Regions from separate parts of the Pseudomonas sp. H1_A03 genome, predicted to be linked through region 1. Evidence: predicted binding sites of a transcription regulator. Region 1 holds the regulator's gene; the other holds the start of a gene.
The links. The regulator sigma-54, encoded in region 1, starts transcription at its own class of promoters, with help from an activator protein. The targets are predictions, from matches to a motif close to ANTGGCATNNANNTTGCTNT.

Region 1 (11,745 bases):
GCGGCAACCAGGTAGGTACCGGTTTCGATGCGGTCCGGCATGACCTTGTAGGTGGCCGTGTGCAGACGCTCAACACCGTCAATGGTGATGGTGTCGGTGCCAGCACCGGAAACCTTGGCGCCCATAGCGTTCAGGAAGTTCGCCAGGTCGACGACTTCAGGCTCACGGGCGGCGTTTTGCAGCACGCTGCGGCCTTTGGCCAGGGCAGCGGCCATCATGATGTTCTCGGTACCGGTCACACTGACGGTATCAAAGAAGAAGCTGGCGCCACGCAGGCCGCCTTCCGGCGCCTTGGCCTTGATGTAACCGCCTTCGACGTCAATGGTCGCGCCCATGGCTTCAAGGCCACGGATGTGCAGGTCGACCGGACGCGAACCAATGGCGCAACCACCAGGCAATGCCACTTCAGCTTCGCCGAAACGGGCAACCATCGGGCCGAGCACCAGGATCGACGCACGCATGGTTTTCACCAACTCGTACGGGGCGATCAGGGTCTTGATGGTGCGTGGGTCGATTTCGACGGACAGCTTCTCGTCGATCACCGGCTCGATGCCCATGCGACCGAACAGTTCGATCATGGTGGTGATGTCGTGCAGGTGCGGCAGGTTGGCCACGGTGACCGGGCCATCGCACAGCAGGGTCGCTGCCAGGATCGGCAAGGCAGAGTTTTTTGCACCGGAGATGCGGATCTCGCCATCAAGGCGGGCACCGCCGGTAATAATCAATTTATCCATAAGAATCTCGACGCCTTGGGGGCTCAGGTGCGCTCGGCCCAGGCCGCGCGGCTGAAAAATTTCATAGTGACCGCATGGATGCTGCCATCGGTGATCCACGGGTTCAAATGGGCATAGATCTGCTGCTGACGCTTGACCGGGCTAAGTGCCGCCAGTTCATCGCTAATCACATTCAGCTGGAAGTTGCAGCCTTCGCCTTCGACTTCAACACTCGTTTCGGGCAGCTTTCCTTCAAGGAAGCTTTTAACTTCTAGGGCCTGCATGATCAACCTCTATCGGCGCCCAGTGCGCGCGGGTCGCACATCATACAAAAAAGCCCCGCGCCTGCGAACCCCGCTTAGCAGGACTCTGACGGGGGGCTTCTCTAATAATGTGTATTAAGGATGCGCCAACAGCTCGGTCAGCTCGGAAACTTCGGCAATTTCGCGCATGTCTTCGGGCATCGCACGGATGCTGACCGGCTTATTCGCCGCTTGGGCGTCACGCATAAAGCACAGCAGCAGTGACAAACCAACGCTGCTGGACTTGGTCACACCCGAACAATCCAGCACCAGTGCAGGCGCAGCGCTGGTGTTGATCAGTGCCTGGCCCTGCTTGCGCAGGTCAGGCCCGGTGCGGTAATCCAGCACGCCGCTGATGAACAGCTCGCCGGCGTCGCCGAGACGAACAGCCGACTCGGTCATTGTGCGGGTTTCCCCGGCAGCTTTATCGGTTTCTTCCTTGGCCTTGGCGACTTCACCGGCCCAACCATTGATGGTTTTGTCCAGGTCGTTGCCATTGCGTTGCATGGCATCAGCGAACTGATCACGGAATAGCTTGCCGATGTTGATGCCATTGATGATCACGTTACGCAGCTTCCACTCGCCGTTGACCTTCTCCAGCGTGTACTGCACAGGGTAGACAGCGCCATTGTTGCCCTTGACGCTCATGTTCACGCTGGTGCGATCACCTGATTCATCCCCGGCTGGAGCGACGGTAATCCCCTGGTTGTTGTACTCAAGCAGCGCGTTACCATAGAACTGAAACAGGCCTTTCTTGAAGTTTTCCTGAAAGGTCTGCATCTGCGCCGGGGTAGCCTTGCGCGAATACTTGACCGTCATGATGCTGCGGGAAATGCCTTCGGCATCTACAACAGGACCGACAATAGTATTGAGCGCGTTGTAGAACTGACTCGGATCTTGTTTGTACTTTTCTTTGTTGGCCGACAGGTCAGCCAACATCTTGTTGGTTGTGTCCTGCACCAATTCGTGGGCAGAACCTGCTGCGTTGGCCATCAACGGCAGCGCTGCAAGCAGTACCAGGAGGCCACGTCGCAAGGTAGAGATCATGTACAGATTCCTCATTTAGCGTCTTTATTGACCGTATTAAGCAGGAATTTACCGATCAGGTCTTCAAGCACCAGCGACGACTGTGTGTCGTGGATTGTCGAGCCATCCTTGAGCAGGGCCGTTTCCCCGCCCACGCTGACACCGATGTATTTCTCGCCCAGCAAACCCGCAGTGAGGATAGATGCAGTGGAGTCAGTTGGCAGATTATCTACCTTCTTATCCAGCTGCATGGTCACTCGCCCGGTGAAGCTGTCGCGGTCCAGATCGATTGCCGTGACCTTGCCGATGGTCACACCGGCCATGGTCACTTTAGCTCTGACAGTCAAACCGGCGATATTGTCGAAGTACGCGTAAAGTTTATAAGTATCGGCGGTGGGGCTGGCCGAAAGGCCACTGACTCGCAGGGCCAACAACAATAAAGCCAGGATGCCAGCCAGCAAGAAAAGGCCGACACCGATTTCCACAGTGCGGTTTTGCATCAGAAATCTCCAAACATCAAGGCGGTCAAAATGAAGTCAAGGCCCAGTACAGCCAGCGAGGCGTACACAACGGTCTTGGTGGTGGCGCGACTGATCCCTTCTGAAGTGGGCTCACAGTCGTAGCCTTGGAATACGGCGATCCAGGTCACTACAAAAGCGAAGACGATGCTCTTTATGATGCCGTTGAGCACGTCACCGCTGAAGGTGACGCTGTTTTGCATGTTGCCCCAGTAGGAGCCGTCATAGACGCCCAACCAGTCAACCGCGACCCACGAACCGCCCCAGATACCCACCACGCTGAAAATCATCGCCAGCAGAGGCAGTGAAATGAAGCCGGCCCACAGGCGCGGCGCAACGATGTACTTGAGCGGGTCCACACCGATCATTTCGAGACTGGACAATTGCTCGGTGGACTTCATGTTGCCGATTTCGGCGGTCAACGCAGAACCCGCGCGGCCCGCAAACAGCAAGGCAGTGACCACCGGCCCCAGTTCGCGCAAGAGCGTCAGCGCGACCATCTGCCCAACGGCCTGCTCCGAGCCGTAGCCGGAAAGGATATTGAACCCCTGCAACGCCAACACCATGCCGATGAAAATCCCGGAAACCACAATAATTACCAGGGACATCACGCCGACTGAATGCAGTTGCTTGATCAACAGGCCAAAACCGCCGCCAATGCCACCACGGCCGAGCAAGGCGTGGAACAGGAAGATTGTCGAACGCCCCAGCACTTCGATCATATCGATGCCGGAGCGACCGAAAAGGCGCACCTTCTCGAGTAAAGATGTCTTGCGCATCAACGCTTCCCCAGAAGATCTGAGCGGTAATCCGTTGCCGGAAAGTGAAAAGGCACAGGGCCATCAGGGTCGCCGGTCATGAATTGGCGAATACGCGGATTGTCTGCATTCATCAGTTCTTCAGGCGTGCCCTGCCCCAACACCTGGCCATCGCCTACTACATAGAGGTAATCGGCAATGCTCGCGGTTTCTGCAAGATCATGGGAAACCACGATGCTGGTGATACCCAGCGCATCGTTGAGCAGGCGGATCAGACGCACCAGCACGCCCATGGCGATAGGGTCCTGGCCGACGAAAGGTTCGTCGTACATGAGGATCTGCGGGTCGAGAGCAATGGCGCGCGCCAGGGCGACCCGACGCTTCATGCCACCGGACAGTTCGTCGGGCATCAGGTCGGTGGCACCGCGAAGGCCTACGGCCTGCAGTTTCAGCAACACGATGTCACGAATCATTTCGTCGGACAGCTGGGTGTGCACCCGCAGCGGAAAAGCCACATTCTCGAAAACATCGAGGTCGGTGAACAATGCACCGCTCTGGAACAGCACACCCATGTGCTTGCGTGCGTCGAACAGATCGCTGCGCGACAATGTCGGCAGGTTCTGGCCGTTGACCCACACTTCGCCGGCACTGGGCCGCAATTGCATGCCCATCAGGCGCAACAGGGTGGTCTTGCCACAACCGGAAGGCCCCATGATGCCCGTGACCTTGCCGCGCGGAATGCGGATATCGACGTTATTGAAGATGCTGCGCGTCCCGCGCTTGAAGGTCAGTCCCTTCAGCTCGACCGCGTAGGCGTTATCGGCACTCATCTAAACTCCTTGGGATGCAGCCTCTCACTCAGACACCACGCTTGCGACAAACGTTTGCAATGCTTGTGCAATAGTTGAACACATGGGCTGGGCGGACCGAACTGGCGGCGAACTATATCACTGCTGGTACGAGGCGCCCAAGGCCGGAACAGCGCTTGTTCAGATTGAGCACAGGGAAAAAACGTTGCTTCAGATGAATCTCAGGCGCGTCGCGCACAAACCCTGACGAACTTGCGTGAGGGAATTGATCATTACCGTTATAATCGCCGACTTTTCGTCAGGCTATACGATTCCAGACATGAGCCAATCCAGCGACCTTATCCAATCCGCACAACGCACCATCCGCCTCGAGCTTGAAGCCGTAGAAGGCTTACTGGCCCATATCGACGCAGATTTCGTACGCGCCTGCGAGATGATTCTGGCCAGCAAGGGCCGCGTCGTCGTGGTCGGCATGGGCAAGTCAGGCCACGTCGGCAACAAGATCGCCGCCACCCTGGCCAGCACCGGGACCACTGCGTTTTTCGTACACCCGGCCGAAGCCAGTCATGGCGACATGGGCATGATCACCAAGGATGACATCATCCTGGCACTGTCCAACTCCGGCACCACCAATGAAATCGTGACCCTGTTGCCACTGATCAAGCGCCTGGGCATCCAGATGATCAGCGTTACAGGCAACCCGGAATCAACGCTGGCCAAGGCCGCCGAAGTGAACCTCAACGTTCACGTGGCCCACGAGGCCTGCCCGCTGAACCTGGCACCAACCTCTTCCACCACCGCCGCGCTGGTCATGGGCGATGCCCTGGCCGTGGCACTGCTGGAAGCCCGCGGGTTTACCGCCGAAGACTTCGCGTTTTCCCACCCAGGTGGTGCCCTGGGCCGCCGCCTGCTATTGAAAGTGGAAAACGTCATGCACTCGGGCGACGAATTGCCCCATGTCCAGCGCGGCACTTTGCTGAAGGACGCGCTGATGGAAATGACCCGCAAGGGCCTGGGCATGACCGTTATCCTGGAAGCCGACGGGCGCCTGGCCGGGGTCTTCACCGACGGTGACTTGCGCCGCACCCTGGACCGCACCATCGACATCCACACCGCCACCATCGATGCGGTAATGACACCCCACGGCAAGACCGCCCGCCCTGAAATGCTGGCAGCCGAAGCCTTGAAGATCATGGAAGACCACAAGATCGGCGCGCTGGTGGTGGTCAATAGCGACGGCCACCCGATTGGCGCCTTGAACATGCACGACTTGCTGCGTGCGGGAGTGATGTAAATGACCGACGACCTGTTGCAACGCGGCAAAAACATCAAACTGGCGATTTTCGACGTTGACGGCGTGCTGACCGATGGCCGCTTGTACTTCCTCGAAGACGGCAGCGAATTCAAGACGTTCAACACCCTCGACGGCCAAGGCATCAAGATGCTGATGGCGTCGGGTGTGCAAACAGCGATTATCAGCGGCAGAAAAACCCCCGTTGTGGAACGCCGCGCACAAAACCTGGGGATTCCTCACCTGTATCAGGGCCGCGAGGATAAACTGGTGGTTCTGGACGAGCTTCTTGGCCAACTCAACCTAAGCTATGAGCAGGTCGCCTACTTGGGCGATGACCTGCCCGACCTGCCGGTGATTCGTCGAGTGGGCCTGGGCATGGCCGTTGCCAATGCGGCAGCCTTTGTTCGCGAGCATGCCCATGGCATCACCACCGCCCGTGGCGGTGAAGGTGCCGCCCGCGAATTCTGCGAGCTGATCCTGCGTGCCCAAGGCAGCCTTGAAGCGGCCCACGCCGCCTACTTATAGAGCGTTTTATGCTGAGCAAAAAGATTCGCAACTTCCTGCTATTCGCAGTCATCGCCGCACTGTTCCTGGCGGTGGGCTACTGGAATATCAGCCCGGAGCGCTTTCTCGACCAGCCTGCTGCGCAGGTTGACGAGGGGGTTATCGACTATTACGCCACCAATGCCAAAAGCGTGCAGTTCCTGCCCGACGGCAAGGTGCAGTACGAGATGACCTCGGACAAGGTCGAGCACGTGAAAGCCAGCGAAGTGACCCTGCTGACCAACCCGGACATGAACATTTACCGCGGTACCGAGTTCCCATGGCACGTCACCAGCAAGCGTGGCGAGGTCAACCCGGACGGTACCGAGGTAGAACTGATCGACTCGGTGCGCGTTGCGCGCACTGACGATAAAAAACGTGAGACCGTGATTACCACCAGTCGCATGACCGTATTCCCGCAGAAGCAATATGCGCAGACCGAGCAAGACGTTAGAATCGACGGCGCTGGCGGTGTATCGACTGGCAAGGGAATGAAAGCGTATTTGAAAGAAAGCAGGATACACCTGCTATCGAACGTAAGAGGACAGTATGAGGCTCGTTAAAACTCTCCCTATTTTGCTCGGCCTGGGCGCAGCACTGGGAAGCGTGAGCGCCTGGGCTCTGCCGAACGATAGCCAGCAGCCGATCCACATTTCGGCTGACGATGCGCAACTGGATGACAAGCAAGGCGTCGCCACCTACACAGGCGGCGTGATCATCACCCAGGGCTCGATGAAGATCACCGGCAACACGGTGACCCTGACTCGCACCCAGGCTGGCGATATTGACGTGGTCACTTCGGTGGGCAACCTGGCTTACTTCGAACAGAAGCAGTCCGCTACCGACACCGGCCCGATGAAGGGTTACGGCAAGACCATCCAGTATCACGCCCAGCAGAACCGCATCGTGCTGATCGACCAAGCCAAGGTGCTCAGCCCCGACGGCAACTCCACGGAAGGTGAGAAGATCACCTACGACACCGTGAAACAGATCGCTAACGCCGGTCGTGCCAATGGCAACAAGGTCACCGCACCGCGCCCACGCATCGACATGGTTATCCAGCCGAAGAAGAAGGCCGAGTAATGGCAACCCTGAAAGCCCAGCATCTGGCCAAGGCCTATAAAGGCCGTCAGGTCGTGCGCGACGTCAGCCTGTCGATCGACAGCGGCCAGATCGTCGGCTTGCTCGGCCCCAACGGCGCCGGCAAGACCACCTGCTTCTACATGATCGTCGGGCTGGTCCAGGCGGATCAGGGTCGCGTACTGATCGATGACTTGGACGTGAGCCACCAGCCGATGCACGGCCGTGCCCGCGCCGGTATCGGCTATCTTCCGCAGGAAGCGTCGATCTTCCGCAAACTGTCGGTGGCCGATAACATCATGGCCATCCTCGAGACCCGCAAGGAACTCGACCGTGACGGTCGTCGCAAGGAGCTGGAAAGCCTGCTGCAGGAATTCCACATCAACCATATCCGCGACAACCTCGGCATGAGCCTGTCCGGTGGTGAGCGCCGCCGCGTAGAAATCGCTCGTGCCCTGGCCACTGCACCGAAGTTCATCCTGTTGGACGAACCGTTTGCCGGCGTCGACCCAATATCGGTCGGCGACATCAAGCAGATCATTCACCACCTCAAGGCTAAGGGCATTGGCGTGCTGATCACCGACCACAACGTCCGTGAGACGCTCGATATCTGCGAAACCGCGTATATCGTCAACGATGGTCAACTGATCGCTGAAGGCGACTCCGCCACCATCCTGGCCAATGAACTGGTCAAGGAAGTGTACCTGGGTCACGAGTTCCGCCTGTAAACACCGTGGTGTCACGGCCGATTGCCAAGGTGCGCGGGAGTCAATGAAAACCTCTGGATTTTTATTGTTACCGCGCTCTAGGCAAAGCCCCCGATATCAGGCATATAATTTGCTTATGTTTGGCGCTCACGCGCCCTGTCGTGGATGGCGCATTGCGCCGGCGAATAAGGTGTTAAGCCCCTGCCATGAAACCATCGCTAGTCCTGAGAATGGGCCAGCAGCTGACGATGACACCGCAGCTGCAACAGGCCATCCGCCTGCTCCAATTGTCGACCCTGGACCTGCAACAGGAAATCCAGGAGGCCCTGGAGTCCAATCCGATGCTCGAACGCCAGGAAGAAGGCGACGACTTCGATAATGCAGACCCGCTGGCCGATAACATCGAGCAAAAACCCAACCCCGATGCGCAGGAACCCTCCTATCAGGAAACCGCCCCAACGGTGGATAACCTCGAGGAAGGCGACTGGAACGAACGCATTCCCAACGAGCTTCCCGTCGACACCGCCTGGGAAGACGTCTACCAGACCAGCGCCAGCAGCCTGCCCAGCAATGACGATGACGAGTGGGATTTCACCACCCGCACCTCCGCCGGCGAAAGCCTGCAGAGCCACCTGCTGTGGCAACTGAACCTGGCGCCGATGTCGGACACCGATCGCCTGATCGCCGTGACCCTGATCGACTGCATCAATAACCAGGGCTACTTGGACGAGACGCTTGAGGAAATTCTCGAAGCATTCGACCCTGAACTGGATATCGAGCTGGACGAGATCGAAGCCGTCCTGCACCGCATCCAGCAGTTCGAACCCGCTGGCATCGGTGCGCGCTCCCTCAGCGAATGCCTGCTGCTGCAATTGCGCCAACTGCCCGCCAAGACCCCCTGGCTCGCCGAGGCCCAGCGCCTGGTCACCGATTACATCGACATGCTGGGCAGCCGCGACTACAGCCAACTGATGCGCCGCATGAAGCTCAAGGAAGACGACCTGCGCCAGGTCATTGAGCTGGTACAAAGTCTCAACCCGCGTCCTGGCTCGCAAATCGAGTCCAGCGAAGCCGAATACGTGGTTCCCGACGTGATCGTGCGCAAGGATAACGAGCGCTGGCTGGTTGAACTGAACCAGGAGTCGGTGCCACGCCTGCGGGTCAACCCGCAATACGCCGGTTTTGTGCGTCGCGCTGACACCAGCGCCGATAACACCTTCATGCGCAACCAATTGCAGGAAGCTCGCTGGTTTATCAAGAGCCTGCAAAGCCGCAACGAAACCCTGATGAAAGTGGCCACCCAGATCGTCGAGCACCAGCGCGGCTTCCTGGAATACGGCGACGAGGCGATGAAACCGTTGGTACTGCATGACATCGCCGAGGCGGTTGGCATGCATGAATCGACGATTTCTCGGGTAACCACGCAAAAATTCATGCATACCCCACGGGGTATTTATGAACTGAAATACTTTTTCTCCAGCCACGTCAGCACCTCCGAAGGCGGTGAATGCTCGTCCACGGCGATTCGCGCGATCATCAAAAAACTGGTTGCCGCGGAAAATCAGAAAAAGCCATTGAGTGACAGTAAGATCGCTGGTTTACTGGAGGCACAAGGCATTCAGGTCGCCCGTCGAACCGTCGCCAAGTACCGCGAGTCCCTCGGGATCGCGCCTTCCAGCGAGCGTAAGCGTTTGATGTGACGGGCGGGCCACAGCGTTCCAGTGGCAGGCGCTTTCGCCTGTCGCTTTATGCACTGGCAACGAAGGAGAAGCTGTATGCAAGTCAACATCAGTGGACACCAGCTGGAAGTCACCAAACCCCTGCGTGAATACACCGAAAGCAAGCTGAACAAGCTTGCGGGGCATTTTGACAAGATCACCAACGTGCAGGTCATCATGGAGGTCGATAAGCTCAAGCAGAAAATCGAGGCCACCCTGCACGTACCGAATGCCAAGCTCGTCGCCAATGCGGAACATGAGGACATGTACGCGGCGATCGACTCGCTCTACGACAAGCTGGACCGCCAACTCATAAAGCATAAGGAAAAGAATCTGCACCTGATGCAAGGTACAGGTCGTTAACTCTCCCCCCATGATCCGACTTGAAACCATCCTGACCCCCGGCCGTTCCCTTGTGAACGTGCCGGGCGGCAGTAAAAAACGCGCCCTCGAACAAATTGCCAACCTGATCGGCCGTGAAGTGCCTGAACTGGAAACGCAAACTGTGTACGAGGCACTGATTGCTCGTGAAAAACTTGGCTCGACCGGTTTTGGTAACGGCATCGCTATTCCCCACTGCCGCCTCAAAGGCTGCGAGACGCCTGTCAGCGCCCTGCTGCACTTGGACCATCCCATCGATTTCGACGCTATCGATGGCGCCCCGGTCGACCTGCTGTTTGTTTTGCTGGTCCCGGAAGCTGCCACCGATGCACACCTGGAACTGCTTCGGCAGATCGCCAGCATGCTCGACCGCAAGGAAGTACGCGACAAACTGCGCAGTGCCAGCAGTAATGAGGCGCTGTATCAGGTTGTCGTGGACGAACAGAACGGGCAGTAATCATGCGCTTGATCATCGTCAGCGGCCGTTCCGGCTCAGGTAAAAGCACCGCCCTCAATGTCCTTGAGGACAGCGGTTTCTACTGCATCGACAATTTGCCCGCCGGCCTGCTGCCGGAATTGGCGGAACGCGCGCTGATCCATACTGAACTGGCGCAACCCCTGGTCGCCGTTTCGATAGATGCCCGCAACCTGCCCAGCCATCTTGAGCGATTTCCACAATTGCTCGAGGAAGTGCGGGCCAAGCACATTCATTGCGATGTGCTGTACCTGGATGCCGACGAAGAGACGCTGCTCAAGCGTTTCTCCGAAACACGCCGACGCCACCCCCTCAGCAGCCCTCACCGCTCCTTGGCCGAAGCCATCGAGGACGAAACCAAGCTGCTGGGACCGATCATTGACCTCGCCGACCTCAAGATCAACACCACCAGCCTTAACCTCTACCAGCTGCGCGATGCCATCAAGCTGCGCCTGTTGAACCAGCCGGAGCCAGGCACGGCGTTTCTCGTGGAGTCGTTTGGTTTCAAGCGCGGAATGCCGGTAGATGCAGACTTGGTGTTTGATGTGCGCTGCCTGCCGAACCCCTATTGGAAGCCGGAACTGCGCGAACAATCCGGGCTGGATCAACCTGTTGCCGACTACCTGGCTGCGCAACCGGATGTTGAGGAGATGTTCCAGGACATTTCCAGCTACTTGCTCAAATGGTTGCCACGCTTTGCCGCAAGCAATCGGGCCTATGTCACCATTGCCATTGGCTGCACCGGCGGCCACCACCGCTCCGTCTACCTGACCGAACGCTTGGGCCAGGTGCTGCAACAAACCCTCAAGAACGTCCAGGTCCGCCACCGCGACCTTAGCTGAAAGGAACACCCCCGCGATGCCCGCTCTGGAAATTGAAATCATCAACAAGCTGGGCCTTCACGCCCGCGCTTCGGCCAAATTCGTGGGTGTGGCTGGGCAGTTTCCCTGCCAGATTCGGGCCGGGCGCACGCCGGAATCCATGGTCGATGGCAAAAGCATCATGGCAATGATGATGTTGGCGGCCGGCAAAGGCACCAAGATTCACTTGAAGACAGAAGGCGAGCAAGAGCAGGAAGCGATGGACGCACTGGTTGCGCTAATCAACAACTACTTTGATGAAGGCGAATAACCCTTCGTAGCAGCCCGGCTTGCCGGCAATGACGTCATTGCGTTCGATGTAAGACTGGAGCCAATCACCGGCAAGCAGGCGCCTACAGAAAAGCGTGTTTATCCTAAAGCCGTGTCCATCACCATCATCAAGCAAAAACCGGTGCACAATCCCAAACTGGCGAGTTTTTCGTGACCATTGCGTCGCGATTCAGGGATGACTTCGTGAGTCACCACCAATAGCATCGCGCCAGCAGCCAAGGCCAGGCCCAAAGGCAACAGCACCTCAGCCAGGCTCACCAACCAGGCGCA
Region 2 (11,745 bases), 2.5 Mb from region 1:
AAATCCAACCCGTTGTTTTTATCTTGGAATATCCGGTGACAAACGGCCGAATCCAGCAGCAATGCGGCCTACACGGGTGTTCCACGTTTCATACACATTTTACCCACAACGTTATCCACAGGTAGTGCGTTGCTAAGCCCCCCAAAACGCATTATCTTGTAGCCCGGCGCAAAAAAACCCTACATGTAGGGTTTTGAGCGAAAAAAACCAAACACAGATCAGACAAGAAACTCAAGCCCTTTCTTGCACTCGTTTGGTTGAACCCACGCATTTTTTGAACGCCCAAACCGCGTACGCGGATGGCAGCCGTTTTCAAGCGCCTACAGCGCAAAACGGTACGGGTGTTGCAGTGTCTGAACCTGGCAACTGTCACCCACCAGGAATACGGCCAAGGGCTTTTCAGCCCCGAACCGAAGACTTCGGCATGGAAGCGGCGCGAACAGCTCCCTTCCTCCTGTCCCGAAGTTGTTATGCCAGGCCCAGGCCTGCTGTAAGTGCTTCAGGACGGAACGGTGGGCACCGAGATGGTGCCCAAATAAATATAGAATGTGGAGACAACCCCCCATGCAAACCGACACAACTCGCGAGAACCCGCAGGGCTCCGTGCCGCAGGCCGCTGATTCGAACCTGGATCTGTCCGCCACTGCACCTGGCCAATTGCGCGTGATCAAGCGTAACGGCACTGTCGTTCCTTACACCGATGACAAAATCACCGTCGCGATCACCAAAGCGTTTCTTGCAGTTGAAGGCGGCACCGCTGCCGCTTCGTCGCGCATCCACGACACCGTTGCCCGCCTGACCGAACAAGTCACCGCGACCTTCAAGCGTCGCATGCCCTCGGGCGGCACCATCCACATCGAAGAAATCCAGGACCAGGTCGAACTGGCCCTGATGCGTGCCGGCGAGCAAAAAGTTGCCCGTGACTACGTGATCTACCGTGATTCGCGTGCCAAGGAACGTGCCGTGCGCGCTCCGGCCGACGAAGCCGCCGTACAAGCGCACCCATCGATCCGCATCACCCTGGCCGACGGTACATTTGCACCGCTGGACCTGGGCCGCCTGAACACCATCATCACCGAGGCCTGCGAAGGCCTGGAAGAAGTCGACGGTGACCTGATCCAGCGCGAAACCCTGAAGAACCTGTACGACGGCGTGGCCCTGACCGACGTCAATACCGCCCTGGTAATGACCGCCCGTACCCTGGTTGAACGTGAGCCGAACTACTCGTTCGTGACCGCGCGCCTGCTGATGGACACCCTGCGTGCCGAAGGCCTGGGCTTCCTCGGTGTCGCCGACAGCGCTACCCACCACGAAATGGCCGACCTGTACGCCAAGGCCCTGCCGGCGTACATCGCCAAGGGTATCGAATTCGAATTGCTGAACCCGATCCTGGCCACTTTCGACCTGGAAAAACTCGGCAAGGCGATCAACCACGAGCGCGACCAGCAGTTCACGTACCTGGGCCTGCAAACCCTGTACGACCGTTACTTCATCCACAAGGACGGTATCCGTTTCGAACTGCCGCAAGTGTTCTTCATGCGCGTGGCCATGGGCCTGGCGATTGAAGAGAAGCACAAAGAAGACCGTGCCATCGAGTTCTACAACCTGCTGTCGTCCTTCGATTACATGTCGTCGACCCCAACCCTGTTCAACGCCGGCACCCTGCGTCCACAGCTGTCGAGCTGCTACCTGACCACCGTGCCGGATGACCTGTCGGGCATCTACCACGCGATCCACGACAACGCCATGTTGTCCAAATTCGCCGGTGGCCTGGGCAACGACTGGACGCCAGTACGTGCCTTGGGTTCGTACATCAAGGGCACCAACGGCAAGTCCCAGGGCGTTGTGCCGTTCCTGAAAGTGGTGAACGACACCGCCGTAGCGGTCAACCAGGGCGGCAAGCGCAAAGGCGCGGTGTGTGCCTACCTGGAAACCTGGCACATGGACATTGAAGAGTTCATCGAGCTGCGCAAGAACACCGGTGATGACCGTCGTCGTACCCACGACATGAACACCGCCAACTGGATTCCTGACCTGTTCATGAAGCGTGTCTTCGATGACGGCCAGTGGACCCTGTTCTCGCCCTCCGAAGTGCCGGACCTGCACGACCTGACCGGCAAGGCCTTCGAAGAGCGCTACGAGTACTACGAAGCCCTGTCCCAGTACCCTGGCAAGATCAAGCTGTTCAAGACCATCCAGGCCAAAGACCTGTGGCGCAAAATGCTCTCCATGCTGTTTGAAACCGGCCACCCATGGCTGACCTTCAAAGACCCGTGCAACCTGCGCAGCCCGCAGCAGCACGTGGGCGTGGTCCACAGCTCGAACCTGTGCACCGAGATCACCTTGAACACCAACAAGGACGAGATCGCCGTTTGCAACCTGGGCTCGATCAACCTGCCGAACCACATCGTCAACGGCAAGCTGGACACCGCCAAGCTGGAACGCACCGTCAACACCGCCGTACGCATGCTCGATAACGTGATCGACATCAACTACTACTCGGTGCCACAGGCGCAGAACTCCAACTTCAAGCACCGCCCGGTCGGCCTTGGCATCATGGGCTTCCAGGACGCGCTGTACCTGCAGCACATTCCTTACGGTTCGGATGCGGCGGTCGAGTTCGCCGACAAGTCCATGGAAGCGGTCAGCTACTACGCGATCCAGGCTTCCTGCGACCTGGCTGACGAGCGCGGCGCCTACGAGACGTTCCAGGGTTCGCTGTGGTCCAAAGGCATCCTGCCGCTGGATTCGCAACAGATCCTGATCGAACAACGTGGCCAGAAGTACATCGACGTTGACCTGGAAGAATCCCTGGACTGGGCGCCGGTACGTGCCCGTGTGCAGAAAGGCATTCGTAACTCCAACATCATGGCCATCGCACCGACCGCCACCATCGCCAACATCACTGGCGTATCGCAGTCGATCGAACCGACCTACCAGAACCTGTATGTGAAATCGAACCTGTCGGGCGAATTCACCGTGATCAACCCGTACCTGGTTCGCGACCTGAAAGCCCGCGGCCTGTGGGACTCGGTCATGATCAACGACCTGAAGTACTACGACGGTTCCGTGCAGCAGATCGAGCGCATCCCGCAAGAACTCAAAGAGCTCTACGCGACCGCCTTCGAAGTGGACACCAAGTGGATCGTTGACGCCGCCAGCCGTCGCCAGAAATGGATCGACCAGGCACAGTCCCTGAACCTGTACATCGCCGGCGCTTCGGGCAAGAAGCTCGACGTGACCTACCGTATGGCGTGGTACCGTGGCCTGAAAACCACTTACTACCTCCGTGCCCTGGCCGCGACCAGCACCGAGAAGTCGACCATCAACACCGGCAAGCTGAACGCAGTTTCCAGCGGCGGCAACCACGGTGATGACTCGGTACTCGCCGCGCCAGCCGGCCCGGCCCCGGTGCCAAAGGCTTGTGCGATTGACGAGCCGGATTGCGAAGCTTGCCAATAAGCTGAGGCGGTTACGGATCGTGATGATCCGGAACTGAAAAACGCCGACAAACCTGAGCATGATTAGGTTTGCCGGCGTTTTTTTTGGTCGTTAGAAAAGCACTGTATAAATGCCCGGTCCTGGAGCTCCACCTCGCCTGCCCCATAGCTCCTTATGATTGCCAATCACCGCCATGGAATGCGCATCCGTTTCATAAGTCCCCACCATCCCCCGCTCGAAATCACTTTGAAAGCCCGGCCTGTAGTGATTTTTCAGCCCAAGCCTGTGCAAGCCTTCACGGGAATGCTCACCATCATTCAGGCTTATCAGCGCATCTGTGTAGCTTCTCGTGGCATCTCTGTCGTTTTCTCCCGGTGAGCCACTGTTCCCTTCCATCTGGGCACGCTTGGCGCTCGCGGCGTATAGAAAGTTGGCGTTGGTCATTAACGTAGGGTCATCACCCTGGAAGCGCGCTTCTCGCGCAGCCATGCTCAGCTCATCTTTGGTCAGTTTGAGTTTGAATCCATCACGCATCTCCACCTCATAGGTATTTCCCTTTAACTCAACATTTTTGAAAATGTCTTTAGGGTCCTGACCAAAGTGCTGCATCGCTGCTTTTATTGAAGACACCGTCGTGCAATTGCCTTCGAAGCCCTGAGAGAAACCACTCCAAATGTTATCCGGCTTTTTCCCACGCACACTTTTATCGGGCTGGTAATCATGGTAATTCGCCCCCTCTGTGAGGGGCTTGTTGCTCATGGCGTCGGAAGGACCAAAATTCTCCCTGTTCACCCGGCCGCCACCGCCACCGCCCCCACCGCCCCCACCAATGTTTATGGGCTCAGGTGGAGAGGGAGATCCGTCATCAGTAAACAGCTCCGGAAAAAGCGCCTTCAAGAACGCGAGCCAACTGTCAGACGCGTCTTTCTTTAACGCCTCAATAACCTCCTTGAATCTCTCCTCGCCGAGCTTCTTGCGTACCTCATTGAGCTTGTCACGCAAATCCTGGACGGTTTGGCTCTTGGACGTTTTCTGAGCCTCCTCCAACGCCTTCAGGATCTTAGAAACGACCGCCTTGTCGGCATCCAGACTCTCGGCACCCTCAGTGTTGTCCTTGGTGTTTTCAGTGCCGTATGTGTAGCTTCCGCCGCCAAAAGAAATCCGAGCCGCTTGGCCTGCTACCTGTTGAGCCCATTGCATAGACTTCTCCACCCGTAAGCCACTGTCGGTTTACTTGGTAGGGAAAACTGTGCCGGCCGTTCCGGTAAAAACGAGTGGTCTCTAGGGACACGGACTGTATGAAAAATCACGCCAAACAAAATGAATGCAAAAAAAACCCTCGTAGAGGGTTTTTTTTCGTCAGGGTCTGACCAGCAGCATCACGTCATCTGAATGATGGTCTGCATGATGGTGCTCTGGGTGGAGATGGTCTTGGCGTTCGCCTGGTAGTTGCTCTGGGCCTTGATCAGGTCCACCAGCTCGTTGGTCAGGTTGACGTTGGAGTTCTCCAGGGAGTTGGCCACGATCGAACCCAAGGTACCGGCTTGCGGGGTGTCGTAACCCGGCTGGCCCGAGGCGAAAGTCTCTCTCCACGTGGTGCCGCCCGATGGCTGCAGGCCTTGTTCGTTGTTGAAGCTGGCCAGGGAGATCTGGCCGATGGCCTTGCTCTGCTGGTTGCTGAACGTGGCGAACAATACGCCGCTACCGTCGATTTTCAGGCCGGTGATCTGGCCGGTCGCGTAACCATCGGTGGTCGGCGGGTTGCGGTAGCTGGCCGAGTTGTACTGGGTGACGTTACCCAGGTTGACGGCAATATCCGGCGCTGTAGCGTCGTTTGGCGCCCAATTACCGTTGGTCACCGTACCCGGCACCCAACCCGTGAGCGTCAGGGTCGTGCCGACCACACCGGTACCGGTGACACCCGTAAGCTTACCGGCACCGTCAAAGGTGTAGGTCGCTGGCACGGGGGCGGTGGCGCCGGTGGTTGTAGGCTTAGTGCCATCCAGGTTACGGCCGTCGATCAACGTGTAGGCCTTCCACTCGTTGGCGTCCGATTTCACCATGTACTGCACCATTTCGTGGGAGTTACCCTGGGCGTCGTACAACGTGGTGCTGTTCTGGGTGGTGAAGGTGCTCGTGTCAGTAGGATCGAACGGCTTAGTGGTCTGGTTGATCACCGGCGACGACGAGTTCAGGTTACTGGTGGAGTCCACCTTGGTTGAAGCCTTGGGCGGCAGGTACGACAGGTTCAGTTGCAGGTCGGTCAAGCCGCCCTTGACGATGTTGCCGTCCGCGTCCGCGGCGTAGCCTTGCAAGCGCGAAGTGCCCGTATTGTTGGTGACATAGCCGTCTTTGTCGGCACGGAAAGCACCGCTGCGGGTGTATTCCAGCGAACCGTCGCTGCCCTTCTGAACGAAGAAGCCACCGCCCTGGATCGCCATGTCCAGCACGCCGCCGCTGTTGTTGACGTCACCCTGGGTGAACTGCTGGGACACAGCCGCCAGGTTCACACCGTTGCCGATGCTGTTCTGGCCGGTGCCCAGTTTGGAGGCGGCGTAGATGTCCGCAAACTCCGCACGGGACGACTTGAAGCCAGTGGTCGCGACGTTGGCGATGTTGTTGCCGGTCACGTCCAGTTGTTTGTTGGCCGCATAGAGGCCGCTAAGGCCGATATTAAAAGACATGTTTCTCTCCCTCTGCCGTATTTAGCCGGCTCTATGTACCGATAGTCTGGATTTGCGACAGCTTGACGCTGCCCATGCCGCCTGCAAGGTTCAGCAGCATTTCGCCGCCGGTCTTGCTCAACGTCACGCTGGTTACCGTTGCCGGCAGCGAAGTTGCCAAGGCAACCGCGTCGCCCTTGTCATTCTTGGTGGTGGCCGCGAAGGTGTAAGTGCCCGCTGGGGCGACCTCACCGTTGTCGTTCTTGCCATCCCAGATAAAGTCGGAGTTGCCTGCACTCTGGGCGCCCATATCAATGGTGCGCACCACGTTGCCGTCTTTGTCGGTGATCTTGATGGCGACGTTGCCTGTCGCCGCAGTCACGGCTACCGAACCGGTCATGCTCTTGCTGGTGTCCACCAGAGCCTTGTCGGTCTGGGTGATGATCGAACGCCCTACCAGCGACGACGCCTGCAACGCTTGCGACGAGCTGAAGTTGCTCGAGATGTTGTTCACCGAGTCGTTCAGGGTGTTGATGCCTTCCAGGCTGCTGAACTGCGCCAACTGGGCCACGAACGCACCGTTGTCTTGCGGCGACAGCGGGTTCTGGTTTTTCAGTTGGGTCACGAGCAGTTGCAGGAACGCGTCCTTGCCCAGCGACTGGCTGCCCGTCGCTGCCTTGGAGGCACTATTGACGCTGCTGGTGTCGGTCGCGGTCTTGACCTTGGAGTTGAAAAGGTCCTGGACTGCCGTGTTGTTACTCGTATCAACGATGGCCATTATTTGGCGCCCCTTATCACTGACCCAGGGTCAGGACCTTCTGCATCATGGTTTTGGCGGTGTTCATCATTTCCGCATTGGTCTGGAACGAACGGCTGGCGGAAATCATGTCGGCCATTTCCTCAACCACGTTGACGTTGGGGTAGTAGACATAACCCTTTTCGTTCGCGGCGGGATGGTTGGGTTCGTAGCGGGCTTCAAGGTTGCTCTGGTCTTCGACCACACCAAGCACCTGCACGCCAGAACCGGCATTACCCTGGTCCTGGAACAGCGAATCGCTGCCGCCAGCCTGGCCACCCTGGAACATGGTGGCGAACACCGGGTGACGGGCACGGTAGGTCTGGTCAATGCTCGAAGACACGGTCTCGGCGTTGGCGATGTTACTGGCGACGGTGTTCAAACGCGTGGTCTGCGCGCTCATGCCACTGCCGGCAATATTGAAAACACTGGACAGGGACATGGCTTACTCTCCGCGCAGGGCTGACATCAGCCCTTTGAATTTGCTGTTAAGCAGGGTGAAGCTGGCTTGAAAGTTCACCGAGTTCTCGGCATAGGCCGATTGCTCAAGCTGGGCGTCGACGGTGTTCTGGTCGATCGACGGCTGCATCGGTGTGCGATACAGCAACGACTCGTCACCATTGCTCAGGCCTTGCGCTTCAATATGACGGCTGTTGGTCATGTTCAAGGCGAAGGTGCCGTTTTTGGTCTTGTCCTGCTGTGCGGCGAGCACGGCGGAGAAGTCCAGATCCCGAGCCTTGTAGTTCGGGGTGTCGGCGTTGGCAATGTTGTTGGCCAGGACTTCAGCACGCTGGGCGCGGAAGCCCAGGGCTTGTTCGTGGATACCGAGCGCTTTATCGAAGCTGATGCTCATGGCGGAAACCTTTAGGCTGACCTGCTTTTCGTTAACAGGGTTATAGCAAGGTGCATGCCAATCTTGCGGAGGCCCGTATATCAAGGGTTTGCGGGGCGGTTGCCGGCGGCAATGCCAGAAAAGCGGCAAGAGGTTTCCGCGTGGCGCCAGTAAAGCGGCAATGGAGAGTTGCCGCTGTTGGGGAAATTGCCGCAAAAAAAATGGGAGCGGGTTTGCTCGCGAATGCGGTGGGTCAGTCAACTTATCTATGACTGATCCACCGCATTCGCGAGCAAACCCGCTCCCACATTTAGATTTGCGTACTATTTAGCCTGGTAAATGATCCCAGGGCTGCACTGCACCATCTGGTAATGATCCGGCAAACCGTTCAGCGCTTCGGATGCACCGAGGAACAAATAGCCGCCCCGCTTGAGCGTGCCGTGGATGCGTAGCAGGATGTCCTTCTTCACTTCAGCGGAGAAGTAGATCAACACGTTGCGGCAGAACACCATGTCGAACTTGCCCAGGCTGGCGTAGCTGTCGAGCAGGTTGAACGAGCGAAACTCCACACGGTTCTTGATCGGCGCTTTGATCGCCCAACGTCCCGCCCCTTTCGGGTCGAAGAAACGTTGCAGGCGCTCCGGGGACAGGCCACGGCCCAGCGCCAGGCTGTCGTACTCGCCGGTCTTGCAGTTGGTGAGCATGGTGCCGGACAGGTCGGTGGCCACGATTTGAGCACCGGCCTTCAATTGGCCCATATTGGTCCGCTCGAACTCATCGATGGACATCGAGATCGAGTACGGCTCCTGCCCCGAGGAGCACGCCGCCGACCAGATGCGCAGGCGCTGGCCCGGGCTGGCCTTGATGGCCTCCGGCAGCACTTTGCTCTTGAGCACTTCAAAGGGGTAGGTGTCGCGAAACCACAGGGTTTCGTTGGTGGTCATGGCATCGACCACCATTTCCTTGAGCCCGCTGCGCGGCTGGCCCTGGATGCGCTGGACCAGCTCACCCAACGACTTGATGCCCTGCTGCTCCATCAGTTTGTTGAGACGGCTGGATACCAGATACTGCTTGTTTTCACCGAGCAATATGCCACAGGCCTTTTCCAGGAAGACCCGGAACTGTTCAAAATCCAAATTACCCGTAGACACTGATACCGCCTCTTAAATCGTGTGACCGCCAGGGAAAAAGCCCCTAGCCGTGATCTGCTGCTTTGATCCGCTCGACGACCCGGGATGCCAGGTCATCGGGGCGGAATTTGGCCAGGAAGTCATCGGCACCGACCTTCTTGACCATCGCCTGGTTGAATACACCCGACAACGAAGTATGCAGGATGATATGTAATTTTTGCATGCGTGGATCGTTGCGTATCTCCGCCGTGAGGGTGTAGCCGTCCATTTCCGGCATCTCGATGTCGGAGATCATCATCAAGAATTCTTCTTCCGGCTTCTTGCCCTCGTCCACCAGCTTGCGCAGGTAATCCAACGCCTGGCGACCATCGTTGAGGGCCACCACTTCCACGCCGACGGTTTGCAGGCAACGGGTCACCTGTTTACGGGCCACAGAAGAGTCGTCCACCGTCAACACGCGCAGGGAGACTGCCTTGTGCGCAGTTTCAGCGTCCACCACACCCACGGAAATCGACTCCGAGGTGGGTGCCACTTCGGCGAGGATTTTTTCCACGTCGATGATTTCGACCAACTGGTTATCCACCCGCGTCACTGCCGTGAGGTAGTGATCGCGACCCGTGCCCTTGGGCGGCGGATGGATCTCTTCCCAGTTCATGTTGACGATACGTTCCACCGAGCGCACCAGGAAACCCTGGGTCTTGGTGTTGTACTCGGTGATGATCACAAATGGATTCTGGCGGTCCTGCAAACCTGCAGAACCGGTGGCCAGGGCCAGATCAAGAATCGGGATCGTCGCACCCCGGATATTGGCAACGCCACATACCACCGGGCTGGACTTGGGCATGATCGTCAGCTTGGGGCATTGCAGCACTTCCCGCACCTTGAACACGTTGATGCCATACAGCTGTTTGCCATCCAGGCGAAAAAGCAACAACTCCAGGCGATTCTGCCCTACCAGCTGTGTGCGCTGGTTTACTGAATCCATTACTCCTGCCATGCCCAGACTCCTACGCTAAAACCTTTGAGGGTGCGACGCGCACCCAACGCTAAACGGCACGAGCTTTGCTATTTATTGATTATGGATATTAAAACGACGGTTTCCCGACGCGCCCCCCTACACGGCTTTGCAGATTGTTCTGCACACCGCTGGCGATACTCGCCTTGGGTCTGAGCGCCACAGCCCGCGCAGATAACGTCACCCTGCCTGATCTACTTATCGGCGTCACTCAAGGCTTTCTTGAGTTCACTGTAGAAGATTATCTGGCGACCACACAGACGCCAGGGCGTTATGAAATCCAGGTCAACCAGTTGGACCCGCGTTTGCGCATGCCAATGTGCGACAAGGAATTGACAGCCACCCTGGAAAGCCCGGCACAGCCCATTGGCCGCGTGACGGTCAAGGTTCGCTGCGACGGCGCCTCGCCCTGGACCGTGTTCGTGCCGGCCCAGGTCAAGTTGTTTCGCGATGTGGTGGTGGTGGCCCGCCCACTCAAACGCACCGGCATCATCGGTTTCGAAGACGTTGTGTTGCGCGAGCGCGACATCAGCATGATCAGTCAGGGCTACCTGACATCCCTCGATCAGGCCGTCGGGCAGAAATTGACCCGACCAGTGGTCACTGACCAGGTGATCACACTGGTGCATCTTGAGCAGGCAGAGGTGATTCGCAAGGGCGATCAGGTGGTCATTTCCGCCAGCAGTGGTGCACTGCAGGTAAAAATGCCGGGGGAAGCCTTGTCCAACGGCGGTATGAGCGAACAGATACGCGTCAAGAACCTCAATTCCAACCGGGTCATCAAGGCCAGGGTAACGGCGCCGGGGCAAGTCGAGGTCGCTTTATAGATTGCTGGTAGTGGACGCTGGGTTTTTCTACACTGTGCACGAGATGTTCCGTGCGGAGATTTATTGTCATTCGCGCCTAAAGTTAATCCGGGTATTGCCGAAAACATGGCAAGCGTCCAAATACCCAGAGGTTTTTTTATCATGGTCATCGATTTCAGTCGTTTGAATAACGCCCCATCAACGGCAGGCACTACGCGTTCCAAGGAAAGCGTGGAAGCCAAGGCCCAGCCACTGCCTGCCAAGGCAGAACAGGCCAGCGCCAGCCAGAGCGGGGAATCCGTACACCTGAGCAATGAGGCTCAACAGTTGCAGAAGGTCACTGACTCGCTGCGCGATCAACCGGTGGTCAATAAAGCCCGTGTGGCTGAATTGAAACAGGCAATCGCCGATGGCAGCTATAAAGTCGACAGCAACCGTGTAGCCAGCAAGCTGCTTAACTTCGAAGCCGAGCGCTAGGCAAAGGCCTGCGCCGGGCTTTTGGACGCTTAAAACCCAAGGCCAGCCATGCATCACGACGAAAATCTGCTACAGCTGATCATTGATGATCTAGCGCCGACGCAACAGCTGCTCGAGCTGCTCAGGGAGGAATCCCTGGCCCTCTACGGCCGCGATATGCCCCTGCTGGAAGAAATTCTGGCGCGCAAGCAGTCGTTGATTGTCCTGCTGGAACAGCACGGCAAAAAACGCAGCCAGATCCTCATCAGCCTGGGCCTGCCCGCCGACCAGGACGGCCTGGCGCAGTTGGCCAGCCACTCCTCGGTCGGCGACCAATTACTGGCCCAGAGCAAAGAACTCAATCAATTGCTCTCCCTGTGCCAGGAAGCCAACCTGCTCAACGGTCAGTCGATCCAGCTTCAGCAAGCTACGACCGCGAACCAGTTGCGTATACTTCACGGCGGTGAGCCTCCGGCGCTATATAACGCGCAAGGTTCTACCTCGCGCCTGGTCAAGCCAAGCACCCGCAGCCAAGCCTGACGCCCGTTTACAGCGCGGCCTATCCAAGGCGCGCCACATACTGGCAGAATGCCTGCTCTTGCGTGT

Region 2: the regulator sigma-54 is predicted to act here: its motif matches at 9,912-9,931, upstream of flgA (flagellar basal body P-ring formation chaperone FlgA).

Annotation. Positions count from the first base shown of each region.
Region 1 covers NZ_CP162829.1:2,269,883-2,281,627, reverse strand. The annotation lists gene murA (UDP-N-acetylglucosamine 1-carboxyvinyltransferase) at 1-734, opposite strand, end outside; gene AB4O35_RS10490 (BolA family protein) at 758-997, opposite strand; gene AB4O35_RS10485 (STAS domain-containing protein) at 1,112-1,417, opposite strand; partial or broken gene AB4O35_RS10480 (MlaC/ttg2D family ABC transporter substrate-binding protein) at 1,427-2,062, opposite strand; gene mlaD (outer membrane lipid asymmetry maintenance protein MlaD) at 2,074-2,541, opposite strand; gene mlaE (lipid asymmetry maintenance ABC transporter permease subunit MlaE) at 2,541-3,338, opposite strand; gene AB4O35_RS10465 (ATP-binding cassette domain-containing protein) at 3,338-4,147, opposite strand; gene AB4O35_RS10460 (KpsF/GutQ family sugar-phosphate isomerase) at 4,446-5,420, shown strand; gene AB4O35_RS10455 (KdsC family phosphatase) at 5,421-5,945, shown strand; gene lptC (LPS export ABC transporter periplasmic protein LptC) at 5,954-6,526, shown strand; gene lptA (lipopolysaccharide transport periplasmic protein LptA) at 6,513-7,046, shown strand; gene lptB (LPS export ABC transporter ATP-binding protein) at 7,046-7,771, shown strand; gene AB4O35_RS10435 (RNA polymerase factor sigma-54) at 7,957-9,450, shown strand; gene hpf (ribosome hibernation-promoting factor, HPF/YfiA family) at 9,526-9,831, shown strand; gene ptsN (PTS IIA-like nitrogen regulatory protein PtsN) at 9,842-10,306, shown strand; gene rapZ (RNase adapter RapZ) at 10,309-11,166, shown strand; gene AB4O35_RS10415 (HPr family phosphocarrier protein) at 11,183-11,455, shown strand; gene AB4O35_RS10410 (ZIP family metal transporter) at 11,554-11,745, opposite strand, start outside.
Region 2 covers NZ_CP162829.1:5,975,501-5,987,245, forward strand. The annotation lists gene AB4O35_RS27615 (ribonucleoside-diphosphate reductase subunit alpha) at 565-3,462, shown strand; gene AB4O35_RS27620 (hypothetical protein) at 3,553-4,641, opposite strand; gene flgE (flagellar hook protein FlgE) at 4,821-6,125, opposite strand; gene flgD (flagellar hook assembly protein FlgD) at 6,157-6,882, opposite strand; gene flgC (flagellar basal body rod protein FlgC) at 6,899-7,342, opposite strand; gene flgB (flagellar basal body rod protein FlgB) at 7,346-7,753, opposite strand; gene cheR (protein-glutamate O-methyltransferase CheR) at 8,056-8,883, opposite strand; gene AB4O35_RS27650 (chemotaxis protein CheV) at 8,927-9,859, opposite strand; gene flgA (flagellar basal body P-ring formation chaperone FlgA) at 9,994-10,704, shown strand; gene flgM (flagellar biosynthesis anti-sigma factor FlgM) at 10,846-11,160, shown strand; gene AB4O35_RS27665 (flagella synthesis protein FlgN) at 11,209-11,679, shown strand.